3 regions of the Streptomyces chlorus genome follow, and region 2 is predicted to be linked to each of the others. Evidence: predicted binding sites of a transcription regulator. Region 2 holds the regulator's gene; each other region holds the start of a gene.
The links. Region 2 encodes HrcA, which represses chaperone genes, less so after heat shock. Its sites were predicted from a motif close to TTNGCACTCNGNNNNNCNGAGTGCNAA; they were not measured.
Positions count from the first base shown of each region.

Region 1: a site for HrcA is predicted at 2,664-2,690, ahead of groL (chaperonin GroEL). Genes of this name have one in related genera too.
Region 3: a site for HrcA is predicted at 1,485-1,511, ahead of groES (co-chaperone GroES). Genes of this name have one in related genera too.

Region 1 covers NZ_JBHSOA010000014.1:224,982-230,532, reverse strand. The annotation lists SAM riboswitch class I at 1-72, shown strand, start outside; gene thrC (threonine synthase) at 91-1,383, shown strand; gene ACFPZI_RS08910 (MoaD/ThiS family protein) at 1,559-1,834, shown strand; gene ACFPZI_RS08905 (cold-shock protein) at 2,266-2,469, shown strand; gene groL (chaperonin GroEL) at 2,854-4,476, shown strand; partial or broken gene ACFPZI_RS08895 (Uma2 family endonuclease) at 4,685-4,876, opposite strand; gene ACFPZI_RS08890 (hypothetical protein) at 4,966-5,325, opposite strand.
Region 2 covers NZ_JBHSOA010000138.1:88,204-93,754, forward strand. The annotation lists gene ACFPZI_RS35695 (DUF3097 domain-containing protein) at 1-84, opposite strand, end outside; gene ACFPZI_RS35700 (MBL fold metallo-hydrolase) at 128-853, opposite strand; gene hrcA (heat-inducible transcriptional repressor HrcA) at 1,014-2,030, shown strand; gene dnaJ (molecular chaperone DnaJ) at 2,031-3,167, shown strand; gene ACFPZI_RS35715 (nitronate monooxygenase) at 3,560-4,633, shown strand; gene ACFPZI_RS35720 (16S rRNA (uracil(1498)-N(3))-methyltransferase) at 4,630-5,370, shown strand; gene ACFPZI_RS35725 (hypothetical protein) at 5,380-5,551, opposite strand, start outside.
Region 3 covers NZ_JBHSOA010000009.1:332,723-338,273, reverse strand. The annotation lists gene groL (chaperonin GroEL) at 1-912, opposite strand, end outside; gene groES (co-chaperone GroES) at 1,030-1,338, opposite strand; gene ACFPZI_RS05975 (polysaccharide deacetylase family protein) at 1,687-2,394, opposite strand; gene ACFPZI_RS05970 (polysaccharide deacetylase family protein) at 2,592-3,512, opposite strand; gene ACFPZI_RS05965 (THUMP-like domain-containing protein) at 3,625-4,860, shown strand; gene ACFPZI_RS05960 (RNA polymerase sigma factor) at 4,900-5,551, opposite strand, start outside.

The DNA.
Region 1 (5,551 bases), on a different contig from region 2:
CTCGCGAGGCTCCCGGCTAGGGAAGGTGCCAAATCCGTCTCACGGCGAGATGCGTCGTGAGGAAGATGAGGAGAAAGGGCCTCGCCTCACATGGCTGTGCAGACTGTTGAAAGCACCACGGAATCCGCCGAGCCCTCGGTCGATCTCGGACCCGCCGTCGCGCTGTCCTGCCGCGAGTGCGGCCACCGCGTACCGCTCGGTCCCGTCTTCGCCTGCCAGGAGTGTTTCGGCCCGCTGGAGATCGCCTACGACTTCTCGGGCTACGACACCGAGGAACTGCGCCGGCGCATCGAAGCGGGCCCCGCGAACATCTGGCGCTACGCGCCCCTGCTGCCCGTCCCCGCCGACGTGGCGACCAAGCCGAACATCAACCCCGGCTGGACCAAGCTCGTCCAGGCCGACAACCTCGCCCGCGAACTCGGCGTCACCGGCGGCCTGTACGTCAAGGACGACTCCGGCAACCCGACGCACTCCTTCAAGGACCGGGTCGTCGCCCAGGCCCTGGAGGCCGCCCGCGCCTTCGGCTTCACCACCCTCTCCTGCTCCTCCACGGGCAACCTCGCCGGTGCCGTCGGCGCCGCCGCCGCCCGCGCCGGCCTGCGCTCCTGCGTGTTCATCCCGCACGACCTGGAGCAGGGCAAGGTCGTCATGGCCGCCGTCTACGGCGGGGAGCTCATCGGCATCGAGGGCAACTACGACGACGTGAACCGCTTCTGCTCCGAGCTGATCGGCGACCCGGCCGGCGAGGGCTGGGGCTTCGTCAACGTCAACCTGCGGCCGTACTACGCCGAGGGCTCCAAGACCCTCGCGTACGAGATCTGCGAGCAGCTCGGCTGGCGGCTGCCCGACCAGATCGTCATCCCCATCGCCTCCGGCTCACAGCTCACGAAGATCGACAAGGGGCTGCGGGAGCTGATCGAGCTCGGCCTCGTCGAGGACAAGCCGTACAAGATCTTCGGTGCCCAGGCGGAGGGCTGCTCACCGGTGTCGACCGCGTACAAGGCGGGCCACGACGTCGTCCGGCCGCAGAAGCCGAAGACCATCGCCAAGTCGCTCGCCATCGGCAACCCCGCCGACGGCCCGTACGTCCTGGACATCGCGCGCCGCACCGGCGGCGCGGTGGAGGACGTGACGGACGAGCAGGTCGTGGAGGCCATCAGGCTGCTCGCCCGGACCGAGGGCATCTTCGCCGAGACCGCGGGCGGCGTGACCGTCGGCGTCACGAAGAAGCTGATCGAGAACGGCGACCTGGACCCGGCCCTGACCACCGTCGTGCTCAACACCGGCGACGGTCTCAAGACGCTGGACGCGGTGGCCGACACCGGTCTGACCGCGACCATCCGTCCCAGCCTGGAGTCGTTCCGAGAGGCCGGCCTCGCCTGACCCCCTCTTCGGAGCCCGGAGGAGGCCGGCGGTCGGCCGGTGGGCTTCCCGTTTCACGGCAGGGCTGCCCCGGGACGCATCCAAGCCGGGGTCCTGCGCAGGCTCCACAGGCCGAAGCCGCCGGCCCGGCGGCCGAAACGTAGAGAATCTTCATCGTTACTGGAGGTCAAGTCGCATGAGCGTGACCGTTCGCATCCCCACCATCCTGCGCACCTACACCGGCGGCAAGGCCGAGGTCGGCGCCGAGGGTGCCACTCTCGGCGACGTCATCGCCGACCTGGAGAAGAACCACACCGGGATCGCCGCCAGGGTCCTCGACGACCAGGGCAAGCTGCGCCGCTTCGTCAACGTCTACGTCAACGACGACGACGTCCGCTTCGAGCAGGGCCTGGACACCGCGACCCCGGACGGTGTGGGTGTGTCGATCATCCCGGCCGTCGCCGGCGGCTGATCATTACCTTCGGTAATCACCCTTACTGAGCGTCCATCGAATTGCCCCCTCCGTGAGAGAAGCGGAGGGGGCAATTCCGTGGGGTTGAACACGATAGAGTCGGGGAACACGGTCCCGATTTCCCCATCGGGAACCATTAATTCCTGCCGCCCGCCCGACTGGATGTAGCCAAAGTCTGGGCCATTTCTGCGGCTTTTGTGGCGTTTGCCCGGTCTGACTTGCCCTGAAATCGGGTGAATTCCCGTCACATTCCGGACCGGCGACGTCGAGATTTCTCGTCCGATTGACCTGTTGCAGAGGGCAGTTGGGCAGATACATTCAGCCGCGGTCGACGCGTTCCGGCGCACGCCCCCAACCGTTTGGGGAGTGAGGTCTGACCCGGATCCGCGAAGTGCGGATCTGTGCAAGGGCCAGTAATAGGGGAGTTAGGCATGGCTCAGGGCACCGTCAAGTGGTTCAACGCGGAGAAGGGGTACGGCTTCATCGCGGTCGACGGTGGTGCGGATGTTTTCGTCCACTACAGCGCGATCCAGATGGACGGCTACCGCACCCTTGAAGAGGGCCAGCGGGTCGAGTTCGAGATCTCGCAGGGCCAGAAAGGCCCGCAGGCCGACATGGTTCGCGTCACCGCCTGAACGCGCTACCAGCAACCACGAGAATTTTCCTGCCGGCGAAGGGCTCGTGTCCCCGGGGTCACCCCGGGGACACGAGCCCTTCGCCTTGCCCCGGGCCCGTCCCGCCGCTCGCCCCCGGGGGCGTGTCCGCCCCGCTGTCCGTCTTGTCCGGGGTGTTCGCGGGTGGCTGAGTGGCCTGCCGATCCTCGAAGGCGCTTGCACTCGCATGGGTCGAGTGCTAATCATTGCGTTAGCACTCTGAAGGTGAGAGTGACAACGTAAGGACCGGGTCGGTGAGGCCCGCGGGCCGGTGGAGCAAGGAACCACCGGGTCTGTGAGCCGTCCGTCGCGGGCGCGGGCGCGGTCCTGGAGTCATCACCCCCAGTCCTGGAGGGACCACTTCACATGGCCAAGATCATCGCGTTCGACGAGGAGGCACGGCGCGGCCTCGAGCGCGGCATGAACCAGCTCGCGGACGCCGTCAAGGTGACGCTCGGCCCCAAGGGCCGCAACGTCGTCCTCGAGAAGAAGTGGGGCGCTCCCACGATCACCAACGATGGTGTGTCCATCGCCAAGGAGATCGAGCTCGAGGACCCGTACGAGAAGATCGGCGCCGAGCTGGTCAAGGAAGTCGCCAAGAAGACGGACGACGTCGCCGGTGACGGTACGACCACCGCGACCGTTCTCGCCCAGGCCCTGGTCAAGGAGGGCCTGCGTAACGTAGCCGCCGGCGCCAACCCGATGGCCCTCAAGCGCGGTATCGAGAAGGCCGTCGAGGCCGTCTCCGGTGCCCTGCTGGAGCAGGCGAAGGACGTCGAGACCAAGGAGCAGATCGCCTCCACGGCCTCCATCTCCGCCGCCGACACCCAGATCGGCGAGCTCATCGCCGAGGCCATGGACAAGGTCGGCAAGGAAGGCGTCATCACCGTCGAGGAGTCCCAGACCTTCGGTCTGGAACTGGAGCTCACCGAGGGTATGCGCTTCGACAAGGGCTACATCTCGGCGTACTTCGCCACCGACATGGAGCGTATGGAGGCGTCGCTCGACGACCCGTACATCCTGATCGCCAACTCCAAGATCGGCAACGTCAAGGACCTGCTGCCGCTCCTGGAGAAGGTCATGCAGTCGGGCAAGCCGCTGCTGATCATCGCCGAGGACGTCGAAGGCGAGGCCCTGTCGACCCTGGTCGTCAACAAGATCCGCGGCACCTTCAAGTCCGTCGCGGTCAAGGCCCCGGGCTTCGGCGACCGCCGCAAGGCCATGCTCGGCGACATCGCCATCCTCACGGGCGGCGAGGTCATCTCCGAGGAGGTCGGCCTCAAGCTGGAGAACGCCACGGTCGACCTCCTGGGCAAGGCCCGCAAGGTCGTCATCACCAAGGACGAGACCACCATCGTCGACGGTGCCGGCTCGGCCGACCAGGTCCAGGGCCGCGTGAACCAGATCCGCGCCGAGATCGAGAACAGCGACTCGGACTACGACCGCGAGAAGCTGCAGGAGCGCCTGGCGAAGCTCGCCGGCGGTGTCGCGGTCATCAAGGCCGGTGCCGCCACCGAGGTCGAGCTCAAGGAGCGCAAGCACCGCATCGAGGACGCCGTTCGCAACGCGAAGGCGGCCGTCGAGGAGGGCATCGTCGCCGGTGGCGGCGTGGCCCTGCTCCAGGCCTCCCAGGTGTTCGAGAAGCTGGAGCTCGAGGGTGACGAGGCGACCGGCGCCAACGCCGTGAAGATCGCGCTCGAGGCCCCGCTGAAGCAGATCGCCGTGAACGCCGGCCTCGAGGGCGGTGTCGTGGTGGAGAAGGTGCGCAACCTGACCCCGGGTCACGGTCTGAACGCCGCGACCGGCGAGTACGTCGACCTGGTCAAGGAAGGCATCATCGACCCGGCCAAGGTGACGCGTTCCGCGCTGCAGAACGCCGCGTCGATCGCCGCGCTGTTCCTGACCACCGAGGCCGTCATCGCCGACAAGCCGGAGAAGGCCGGCGCGGCCGCTCCGGGCGGCATGCCGGGCGGTGACATGGACTTCTGAGCCTGACTCACCTCAGGTTCGGACCCGGTCCGTCGGTACCGAGGGCGGCACTTCCTGCACAGCAGGGGGTGCCGCCCTCGGGCGTCTTCGGACCGGCGGGGTTCAGTCGGCGTAGTCCTTGAGCCTCTCGGTGTCGAGGGTGATGCTCACCGGGGGCGGAAGCTCGACGGTCGCCCCCCAGGGTTGAAGTGCTCTCCCGGCTTCAGCCGGGAGAGCACTTCAATTTTCCGTTGATGTATTCGAGCCGCACGGTTTCGGGCGCGGCCTCGGCCAGCTCCTCGAACTCGTCGACGTCGAGCGGCCCGTGCCGGATGCGCAGCCGTCCGCCGAGGAACTCCAGCCGGTTGCGGATCTCCCTCGGAGCCCTGCGGACGAGCTCCTCGAAGTCCTCGACGGACATCTGCGGGCGTTCAGCGGTGTCACGGGTCATGGCGTCGCCTCCTTCCCTCCATCGTGCCCCGGGGTGGTGTCGCCGGACCGTAGGAGCCGTCATACGGGTGTCCTTTCGCGTCGTTTCTGGGACATCGCAGCGCGGATCCCGGCCGCACGGGCCTGGACCGTGGTGACGGACAGGGGCGTGTGGGAGCGGGCGAGGGCGCGTTCGCCCCGACACGCGCCGCAGAGGCCGCCCGGTAGCGCCTCGGGAGGCCCCGGCGTACGGCACTTCGCGCATTCCAGGAGCCGCAGGGGCGGGCGCTGAGCCGGGGCAGGGGGCGGCTCGGGCGGGAGCTTGTCGGTCAGGCGGCGGCGGAGCAGGGCGGCCGGGTGGTGCACCGGTGCGGGCAGGCCGGCGGTGAGGGCGGTGCGTACGGTCTCATCGGTGGCGCCGCGCGCGAACCACTCCGCCACCAGCGGGGCGAGTCGCGTGCAGTCGGCCTGGGAGAGCGACAGCGCGGGCGCGTCGACGAGCTCGCGCCGTACGACGCGGCGTCGCTCAGGACGCTGAGTTGAGCTGAGCCCCGGAGGCGGGGAGCCGGCGCGCGCGTCCCGCAGGGAGTGTGCGCCGGCTCCCCGCCTCTTCTCCCTGTGTGGCTTCCGGCGTGGCTTCCCGCTTCGGCCTCCAGGTCCGCTCCAG
Region 2 (5,551 bases):
GACCAGACCGGGCTCGGCCGGCACCTCGGGGACGGGACGGGACTTCTTCCACCCAGGGGTCAGGTCAGGAGAGTACGGGCGCATTCTGATGACGATAGGAGAAGCCGGCCCCCGTTCGGCCGAAGATTCAGCCCGACACGCCGAAGCGAGCCGCGAGGGCGTCGCGCTGGGCCCGTACGAACGCCGCGTCCACCGCCGCGCCGTGGCCGGGAACGTACACCGCGTCCTCGCCGCCCAGGGCCAGCAGCCGGTCCAGGGCGCCCGGCCACTGCGACGGCACGGCGTCGGGGCCCGCCTGCGGCTCGCCGGACTCCTCCACCAGGTCGCCGCAGAACACCACCGCCGGGTCGCCGGGCACCAGCACCGCGAGATCGTGCGCCGTGTGCCCCGGCCCCACGTTCGCGAGGAGTGCCTGCCGTCCGCCGCCCAGGTCGAGCGTCCACTCGCCGGCCACCGTGTGCCGGGGACGGACCAGCGCGTCCACCGCCTCCCCGGCCGCCCGCGCGTCCAGACCGTGGCGCTCCGCGTCCGCGCGCAGCTCCTCGCGGCCCCGCGCCAGCACCGTGTCCAGGCCCACCGCGCCGAACACCTCCGCGCCCGCGAACACCGCCGCTCCCAGCACATGGTCGAAGTGGGGGTGGGTGAGCGCGAGATGCGTCACACGCCGCCCGGCGAGCGCCTGCGCCTCGGCCCGCAACCGCGCGCCCTCGCGCAGGGACGAACCGGCGTCCACGAGCAGCACCGCGTCCGCGCCGACCACGAGCCCCACCGTGCAGTCCCACACCGGAAGCCGGCACCGCCCCACTCCCGGCGCCGGCCGTTCCCATCCCGACTCTTCCCAAGCCACCGTCATACCGCGACGCTAACGGTCCACGGCTTTCGTCGCGCGACGGTGCGGGACCGGCCTTGCCCAGGGAGTACCCCCCGGTCGTACACTGGGCGGGGAGTCTGGCACTCGCGTGCGAAGAGTGCCAGGGAAGGTACCGGGCGGACGGTTTGAGGAGGTATGCGTGATGTTCAGTGAACGCAGGCTCCAGGTGCTGCGCGCCATCGTCCAGGACTACGTCGGTACCGAGGAGCCCGTCGGCTCCAAGGCCCTCACCGAGCGGCACAACCTCGGCGTCTCCCCGGCCACCGTGCGCAACGACATGGCGGCCCTGGAGGACGAGGGCTTCATCGCCCAGCCGCACACCAGCGCCGGGCGCATCCCCACGGACAAGGGCTACCGGCTCTTCGTGGACAAGCTCGCCGGCGTCAAGCCGATGACCGCGCCCGAGCGGCGCGCCATCCAGAACTTCCTCGAGGGCTCCGTCGACCTGGACGACGTCGTCGCCCGCACGGTGCGGCTGCTCGCGCAGCTCACCCGGCAGGTCGCCGTCGTGCAGTACCCGTCGCTGACCCGCTCGACCGTGCGGCACGTGGAGTTGCTCCCGATGGCGCCCGCGCGCGCCATGCTGGTGCTGATCACGGACACCGGGCGGGTCGAGCAGCGCATGGTCGACTGCCCGGCGCCGGTCGGCGAGGCGACCCTGGCGGATCTGCGGGCGCGGCTCAACAGCCGTGTCGCGGGCCGCCGTTTCACCGACGTACCATCCCTCGTCGAGGACCTCCCCGAGGGATTCGACCCCGAGGAACGCGGTACGGTCTCGACCGTGCTCTCCACTCTCCTGGAGACACTGGTCGAGGAGAACGAGGAGCGGTTGATGATCGGCGGCACCGCCAATCTGACCCGCTTCGGACATGACTTCCCCTTGGTGATCCGGCCTGTTCTGGAGGCGCTCGAGGAGCAGGTCGTGCTCCTCAAGCTGCTCGGAGAGGCGAAGGATCCGGGCGTGACCGTCCGTATCGGTCATGAGAACGCCCACGAGGGACTCAACTCCACGTCCGTCGTGTCGGTGGGCTACGGTTCGGGCGGCGAGGCTGTTGCCAAGCTCGGCGTGGTCGGACCGACACGCATGGATTACCCGGGAACGATGGGAGCGGTACGCGCAGTGGCACGGTACGTCGGACAGATCCTGGCGGAGTCGTAAGTGGCCACCGACTATTACGCCGTACTCGGCGTACGCCGGGACGCGCCGCAGGAAGAGATCAAGAAGGCCTTCCGGCGACTCGCCCGCGAGCTGCATCCGGACGTCAACCCGGACCCGAAGACGCAGGAGCGGTTCAAGGAGATCAACGCCGCCTACGAGGTGTTGTCGGACCCGCAGAAGAAGCAGGTCTACGACCTCGGCGGCGACCCGCTCCAGCAGGCCGGCGGCGGTGGCGCGGGCGGCTTCGGCGCGGGCGGCTTCGGAAACTTCTCCGACATCATGGACGCGTTCTTCGGCACGGCGTCGCAGCGCGGACCGCGCTCGCGCACCCGCCGCGGCCAGGACGCGATGATCCGCCTCGAAGTCGAGCTGGACGAGGCCGCGTTCGGCACGACCAAGGACATCCAGGTCGACACGGCGGTCGTCTGCACCACCTGCAGCGGTGAGGGCGCCGCCCCCGGCACCACCGCGCAGACCTGTGACATGTGCCGCGGCCGGGGCGAGGTCTCGCAGGTCACGCGGTCCTTCCTGGGCCAGGTCATGACCTCGCGCCCCTGCCCGCAGTGCCAGGGCTTCGGCACCGTCGTCCCGAACCCGTGCCCGGAGTGCGCGGGCGACGGACGGATCCGCTCCCGCCGCACCCTGACGGTGAAGATCCCGGCCGGTGTGGACAACGGCACGCGGATCCAACTGGCCGGCGAGGGCGAGGTCGGCCCCGGCGGCGGTCCCGCCGGCGACCTGTACGTCGAGATCCACGAGCTGCCGCACAGCACCTTCCAGCGGCGCGGTGACGACCTGCACTGCACGGTCACCATCCCGATGACGGCGGCCGCCCTCGGCACGAAAGTGCCGCTGGAGACGCTGGACGGCATGGAGGAGGTCGACATCCGGCCCAGCACCCAGTCCGGCCAGTCGATCCCGCTGCACGGCCGGGGCGTCACGCATCTGCGCGGCGGCGGCCGGGGCGACCTCATCGTGCACGTCGAGGTGCAGACCCCGGGCAAGCTCGACGTCGAACAGGAACGCCTGCTGCGCGAATTCGCCAAGCTCCGCGGCGAGGAGCGCCCACTGGGCCAGTTCCAGCCGGGCCAGCAGGGCCTGTTCTCCCGGCTGAAGGACGCCTTCAACGGGCGCTGAGGCGCTGACCGGGCGTCTACGGGCCTGTGGGCCCCTGACGGTGCTGACGGGTGCTTTCCGCGAGGGCCGGACGAGGTCCTTGCGGGGCGCCCCGGGTGCGCTTCGGCGCAGTGGCCGCGCGGGCCTCGGGAACGGTCTGCGCCAAGGGGCACGGCCGGCACGGTCGGCTCCGGAACCCGTCCGGAGCCGCTCGGGAGCCCCTCGGGAGCCCTTCTAGAGCCCCCTTCGGAACCGCTCCGGACCTGTCTCCGACGGGGTTTCCGTTCGTTTCGGATGCGTCTCCGATCCGTTTCCGGCCCGTCTTCGATCTGGGTCCGATCTGGGTCCGATCCGCGTCCGTTCTGCCTTCGATCCGATTCGGAGATGTCCGAAGGACGTGGCAACATGCCGTCATGTCCTTGGCGCTCACCGACCTCCTCCGGCACCCCGTGGTGCAGGCCCCGATGGCGGGCGGAGTCGCCGTGCCGCAGCTTGCCGCGGCCGTGTCCGAGGCGGGCGGGCTCGGTTTCCTGGCCGCCGGGTACAAGACCGCGGACGGGATGTACCAGGAGATCAAGCAGCTGCGCGGACTGACCGGCCTTGCTTTCGGCGTCAACGTCTTCATGCCGCAGCCCGAGACCCCCGACCCCGCCGCCGTCGGCGTCTACGCCCACCAGCTGGCCGGTGAGGCCCCCTGGTACGCCACCGAGCTCGGCGACCCCGACTGCGGCCGCGACGACGGCTACGACGCCAAACTCGCCGTCCTGCTCGACAACCCGGTGCCGGTGGTGTCGTTCCACTTCGGCGTGCCCTCCCGCGACGTCCTGGACGCCCTGCGCCGCGCCGGCACGTTCACACTGGCCACCGCCACCACCCCCGACGAGGCGCGGGCCGTTCAGGAGGCGGGTGCCGACGCGGTGATCGCGCAGGGCGTCGAGGCCGGTGGCCATCAGGGCACCCACCGGGACGATCCGGAGACGGACGGCTCCGGCATCGGACTGCTGTCCCTGATCAGCCAGGTGCGGGAGGCCGTGGACATCCCGGTCGTCGCGGCCGGCGGCATCATGCACGGCAGCCAGATCGCCGCCGTCCTCGCGGCCGGCGCCTCGGCGGCCCAGCTCGGCACGGCGTTCCTCGCCACCCACGAGTCCGGCGCGCACGTCCTGCACAAGCAGGCGCTGACCAACCCCCTGTACGCCCGCACCGAACTGACCCGCGCCTTCTCCGGACGCCCGGCCCGCGCCCTGGTCAACCGCTTCCTGCGCGAGCACGGCCCGTACGCGCCCGCCGCCTACCCGGACGTCCACCATCTGACCGCCCCGCTGCGCAAGGCCGCGGCCGCCGCCGGGGACCCGCAGGGCATGGCGCTGTGGGCGGGACAGGGCCACCGGATGGCCCGCGAGCTGCCCGCCGGGCAGCTGGTGGAGGTGCTGGCCGCCGAACTCACCGCCACCCGGACCGCGTTGTCGGCGGGAGGTGCCCGATGACCGCCCCGGTCTTCGTCGTGGACGACTTCGGCACGGACGGCTTGGGCCACCACGTGCTCGACGGCCCCGAGGGGCGGCACGCCGTCTCGGTGAAGCGGCTGCGGGCCGGGGAGACCGTCGTCCTCACCGACGGCGCCGGCCGCCGGGCCGAGGGCGAGGTGACCGGCACCGAAGGCAAGGACCGGCTGATCGTGCGCCTCGGCGACGTCGTCGAGGAACCCGTGGAGTCGCCCCGGCTCACCGTCGTCCAGGCCCTGCCCAAGGGGGACCGGGGCGAGCTGGCCGTGGAGACGATGACCGAGGTCGGCGTCGACGCGGTCGTGCCGTGGTCGGCGTCGCGCTGCGTCACCCAGTGGCGGGGCGAGCGCGGGCTGAAGTCCCTCGGCAAATGGCGGGCGACGGCCCGCGAAGCCGGCAAGCAGTCCCGCCGGACGCGCTTCCCGGAGGTCGCGGACGCAGCCACGACCCGACAGGTTGCGTCACTTCTCGCCGAAGCCGACTTCGCCGCCGTCCTCCACGAGAGCGGCACCGAACCCCTCGCGACCGCCGAACTCCCCGCCGCCGGCACCATCGTGCTGGTCGTCGGCCCCGAAGGCGGCGTCTCGCCGGAGGAGCTGGAGCTCTTCGCGCAGGCCGGTGCCAAGCCCTACCGCCTGGGCCGCAGTGTCCTGCGCACCTCCACCGCCGGCACCGCGGCGACGGCCGTACTCCTGGCCCGCACGGGCCGCTGGTCCTGACGGCCCCGGTCAGCCGTCCACCGCGCGGCCGGCGGCGACCGCCGGGAACAGTTCCGGGCCGTCGAGGTCCGCGGACCCGGTGAGCAGCCCGTGCCGGGCCGCCTCGTCGACGAAGGCCCGTACGACACCGGGCTCGTGCAGGTTCAGCGTTCCCAGCCCCCTGACGGCCACGCACCCCGAG
Region 3 (5,551 bases), on a different contig from region 2:
CTCCTCGGAGACGACCGTGGCGCCGGTGAGGACGGCCATGTCCTGCAGCATCGCCTTGCGGCGGTCACCGAAGCCGGGGGCCTTGACCGCGACGGCGTTGAACGTGCCGCGGATCTTGTTGACGACCAGGGTCGACAGGGCCTCGCCCTCGACGTCCTCGGCGATGATCAGCAGCGGCTTGGAGGAGTTGGCCTGGATGACCTTCTCCAGCAGCGGCAGCAGCTCGGCGATGGAGCCGATCTTGCCCTGCGTGATGAGGATGTACGGGTCGTCCAGGACGGCTTCCATGCGCTCCTGGTCCGTCACGAAGTACGGCGACAGGTAGCCCTTGTCGAAGGCCATGCCCTCGGTGAAGTCCAGCTCCAGACCGAAGGTGTTGGACTCCTCGACGGTGATGACACCGTCCTTGCCGACCTTGTCCATCGCCTCGGCGATGAGCTCGCCGACCTGCTGGTCCTGGGCGGACAGCCCGGCGACGGCGGCGATGTCGGCCTTGTCGTCGATCGGGCGGGCCGAGGCGAGCAGGTCCTCGGAGACCGCGGCGACCGCGGCGTCGATGCCCTTCTTGAGGGCGGCCGGGGAGGCGCCGGCCGCGACGTTGCGCAGGCCCTCGCGGACCAGGGCCTGGGCCAGCACGGTCGCGGTGGTCGTACCGTCACCCGCGATGTCGTTGGTCTTGGTCGCCACCTCCTTGACCAGCTGGGCACCGAGGTTCTCGAACGGGTCCTCGACCTCGACCTCGCGGGCGATCGTGACACCGTCATTGGTGATGGTGGGGGCGCCGAACTTCTTGTCGATGACGACGTTGCGGCCCTTGGGGCCGATCGTCACCTTCACCGTGTCGGCAAGCTTGTTGACGCCGCGCTCAAGGGCGCGACGGGCGTCCTCGTCGAACTTCAGGATCTTCGCCATGGCAGCGGGAGCCCTCTCGGAATTCTGGGGTGAAAAAACACTGCGCCCCGGGCCCCCGGCTCAGTAAGCGTGTCGGGACCAGGGGCGCAGTTCGGAGCAAATCTGCTACGAGGTGACTTACTTCTCGATGATCGCGAGAACGTCGCGGGCCGAGAGGACGAGGTACTCCTCGCCGTTGTACTTCACCTCGGTGCCGCCGTACTTGCTGTAGAGCACGACGTCGCCGACCGACACGTCGAGTTCGACGCGCTTGCCGTCCTCGATACGGCCGGGGCCGATGGCCAGGACAACGCCCTCCTGGGGCTTCTCCTTGGCCGTGTCCGGAATGACCAGGCCCGAAGCCGTGGTCTGCTCGGCGTCGAGCGGCTGGACCACAATGCGGTCCTCGAGCGGCTTGATGGCAACCTTGGAGCTGGCGGTCGTCACGATCCGACCTCCCCCTTCGGAGATCTCACGGGGTTAACTGTCTGAGGTGGCGACCAGGTGGATCCGTCGTCGCGGGTGCCGGACCTGCCCGTCGCTGTGTTGGCACTCTCCAGGGGGGAGTGCCAGAACTGAGACTATGACCGCGATTAGCACTCGGTCAAGCGGAGTGCCAATTCACTGCGTGGCGTCGCCGGGGTTCCTGGGTACGTCAGTCCGAGAATTCGGCCTGTATTCGAGTGGCCGTCGCCTGAGAGCTGCCGCCCCCGGACCTCCGTTTCGGCCTGAACGGCCTCGTCCTCGATCTCCCCCGGGCTCTACGAGCAGGGGGTGCCCCCCGGACGGACCCATTCACCGGACGTAGTCCTCCAGCCTCCCGACCCTCAACCCCCGCTCCTCCAGTTCGCGCAGCAAACGTGTCGTCCGTTGCGTCAGGGTCAGCGGCGGGCCCTCGCCCGCGGGGACGGAGATGATGTCGCCGGGGGCCAGGCGGTGGGCGCCGCGGATGTACGTGAGGGTGCCGTCGCCTTCCAGGGTGACCCGCCAGAGCACGACCGCCTTGATGCCGCAGTCGGCGGCGGCCCGGAGGGTGGTGGTGTCGTACGTGCCGTAGGGCGGGCGGAACAGGTGGGGGCGGATACCGAAGCGGGACGTGAGCTTGCGCTGCTGGCCGCAGATCTCGGCGCGCTGACCGGCGTAGGGCAGGCCGCGCAGGGCGGGGTGGTCGAGGGTGTGGTTCTGCAGGCTCGCGCCGACCGAGCGCAGCCGGGCGAAGTGGCCGTAACCGGGCCCCACCACGCTGTCCGTGAGGAACATGCTGACGGGGAGGCGACGCCCGCGGACGAGGTCGATGAAGCGGGGGTCGCGTTCGGCGCCGTCGTCGTAGGTCAGGAAGACGACCTTGTCCCGGGTCGGGACGTGGTCGACGACGGGCGGGAGGCGGCCGGGCGACTGGCCCGCTCCGTCGCCCGTGTCCCCGGCGCCTTTCCCCGCACCCGCACCCGTCCCCGCCTCTTCTCCTGCCCCTGCCCCTGCCCCTGCCCCTGCCCCTGCCCCTATCCCTGGCCCTGGGACTGTCCCTGCCCCTATCCCTGGCCCTGCCCCTGACCCTGGGACTGGGACTGGGACTGGCCCTGGGACTGGCCCTGGGACTGTCGGGCCCGCGACCGGCTGCCCGCCGGCCGGGCCGCAGCCCGCGAGTGCCGCGGGCAGGACGAGACCCGCGGCCAGGAGAACCGCCGCGACCCCCCGCCGGATCACAGGTAGTCCTCCAGGCGCCCCACCGCGTATCCCTCGGCCGTGACCTTGTCCAGGAAGCGGCGGATCATGTCGGGCATGGTGCCCTCCCATTCGTCACGGCCCCGGAAGTGGGAGAGGACGATGTCGCCGGGGTGCAGGTCCCGGTCCCCCTCGCGGTAGTCCCAGCGGTCGACGAAGACCTCCTCGTTCCACAGCGGGGCGTACTCGATGCCGCAGGACTTGGCCGCGCGCAGGGTGTCCTTGTTGTAGTTGCCGAACGGCGGACGGAAGAGGACGGGGCGGTCGCCGTACCGCTGCTCGATGACGTCCTGCATGCCGCAGATCTCACGCTTCTGGCGGGCGTAGGACAGGCCGGGCAGGTACGGGTGGTTCAGGGTGTGGTTGTTCAGGCCGACGCCCCGGTCCCGCATCTTCTCGAAGTAGCCGTAGTCCTCCTTGATGACGTAGTCGCTGAGGAACACGGTGTACGGGATCTTCAGCTCGCTCATCATGCGCAGGAACGCGGGGTCCTTCTCGGCACCGTCGTCGATGGTGAGGAAGACGACCTTCTCCTCGGTGGGGACGGTGGTGAAGACCGGGGGAAGGCCCAGTTCCCGGTGCCCGTCGACCTCGAAGCCCTCACGGGTGGTGATCCTCGGCTTCTTCTCGGGCGCCGGCGGAGCGGTCCGGGGTACCCGCTTGAGCCCCCAGCGCTTCGCGGTGGCCACCCGCGCGGCGCGCAGTTCGGTGGCGTAGGGGTCGAGCGCGCGGGCCGAGGGCGCATGGAGGGGCTGCTGCCCGCCCGCGGGCGGGGCGGCGTCGGGGCCCTTTTCACAGCCCGCGACGAGAGGGGCGAGGGTCGCGAGGGCGAGTACGGCGACACCGGCCCGCACTCCCACCAGTGACCACCTTTTGTCATTTTGTCCTACTACTCGCATGGCGTCGGATCCTCTCAGTCCCCCGCCCCGGACCCGGCCCGACACCGCGGTCGGCGGCACACCGTCCACCGACTGGCCCACAACGGGCCCGTACCTGACCCACAATGGGCCGGTGAACGACCGCGCCCCCCTTCCTGCCCCATCCCTCGCCCCGCTCCTCACCCCCGAGGGCCGCGCCCTCCTCGACGAAGTGCGCGACACCGATCCGGCGCATGAACTCGCCGTCGCGACCCGGCTGCGCCGTGAGCATCCGGCGGAACTGGTCTCGGCGGCGCTCGGCCAGGCGCGGCTGCGGCAGCGGGCGGTGGCGAAGTTCGGGGCCGAGGACGCCGGGCGGATGTTCTTCACGCCGAACGGGGTCGAGCAGTCGACCCGGGCGAGCGTGGCGGCATACCGGGCGGGGCGGCTGAAGGAGCTGGGGGTGACCTCGGTGGCCGACCTGTGCTGCGGGATCGGCGGGGACGCGATCGCGCTGGCCCGCACCGGAATCCGGGTGCTTGCGGTGGACCGGGACCCGCTCACCGCGGCGGCGGCCCGGGCCAACGCCGACACGCTGGGGCTCGCGGATCTGATCGAGGTGCGGGAGGCAGACGTGACGGAGGTGGACACCGCCGGGTACGACGCCGTCTTCGTCGACCCGGCCCGGCGCGGCGGCCGCGGCCGCATCTTCGACCCCGAGGCCTACTCGCCCCCGCTGTCCTGGGCGATCGAGGCGGCCCGCAGGGCGCCCCGCGCCGCCGCCCTGAAGGTCGCGCCGGGCATCCCGCACGAGGCCGTTCCCGGTGACGCGGAGGCCGAGTGGATCTCGGACGGCGGGGACGTGAAGGAGGCGGTGCTGTGGTTCGGCACCGGGCACGCGGCCGCCCCCTCGCAGGCGAGCCCCGACCCGGGCCCCGGCGCGGTGCGCGCGACCCTGCTGCCCGGCCCCCGCACGCTGCTCTCCCGCGGGCTGCCCGACCCGGCGGTGCGTCCGCCCGGCCGGTACCTGTACGAGCCCGACGGCGCCGTCATCCGCGCGCATCTCGTCGCCGAGGTCGCCGAACAGCTCGACGGCGGGCTCATCGACGCGACCATCGCCTACATCACCGCCGACGAACACCGCCCGACGCCCTACGCCACCGCCTACGAGATCACCGACCGGCTCCCCTTCAACGTCAAGAAGCTGAAGGCGCTGCTGCGGGAGCGTCAGGTCGGCACACTGACCGTCAAGAAGCGCGGCTCGGCGGTGGAACCGGAGGAACTCCGCCGCAAGGCCCTCCCCAAACCCCACGGCCGCGCGTCCGTCACCGTCTTCCTCACCCGCGTCGCCGGCGCCCCGACCATGCTGCTCGGCCACCCACTGCGCTGAGCTTCGAGCCGGAAGCCGCCTCCCTCAGCCTCCAGCCCGTCAGCCTCCCGCCCGTCGCAGCAACATCTCCCGTTCCCGCTCGTTCCTGGTCAGGGATGCCGCTCGTTCGAATTCCGCGCGGGCCTCCTCGGTGCGGCCGAGGCGGGCCAGCAGGTCTCCTCGGACGCTCGGCAGGAGGTGGTAGTCCCGGAGCGCCGGTACGTCGGTCAGGGCGTCGACGAGGGGGAGGGCGGCGGCGGGGCCGTCGGCCATGGAGACGGCGACCGCGCGGTTGAGTTCGACGACCGGGGACGGGGCGCGGGCGGCGAGGAGACCGTAGAGGGCGGCGATGCGGCGCCAGTCGGTGTCCTCGTAGCGGTACGCGTGCGCGTGGCAGGCGGCGATGGCGGCCTGGAGGGCGTACGGGCCCAGGGCGCCGCCCGCCGTCGCGTCGGCTCGGGTGAGGGCGGTGACGCCCCGGGCGATGAGCATGCGGCTCCAACGGGCCCTGTTCTGGTCCTTGAGCAGGACCGGTTCGCCGTCCGGGCCGGTGCGGGCGGCGGCGCGGGAGGTCTGGAACTCCAGCAGCGCGGTGAGGCCGTGGACCTCGGGTTCCTTGGGCATCAGCCCGGACAGCACACGGGCCAGCCGCAGCGCGTCCTCGCACAGGCCGGGGCGCAGCCAGTCGTCGCCCGCGGTGGCCGCGTACCCC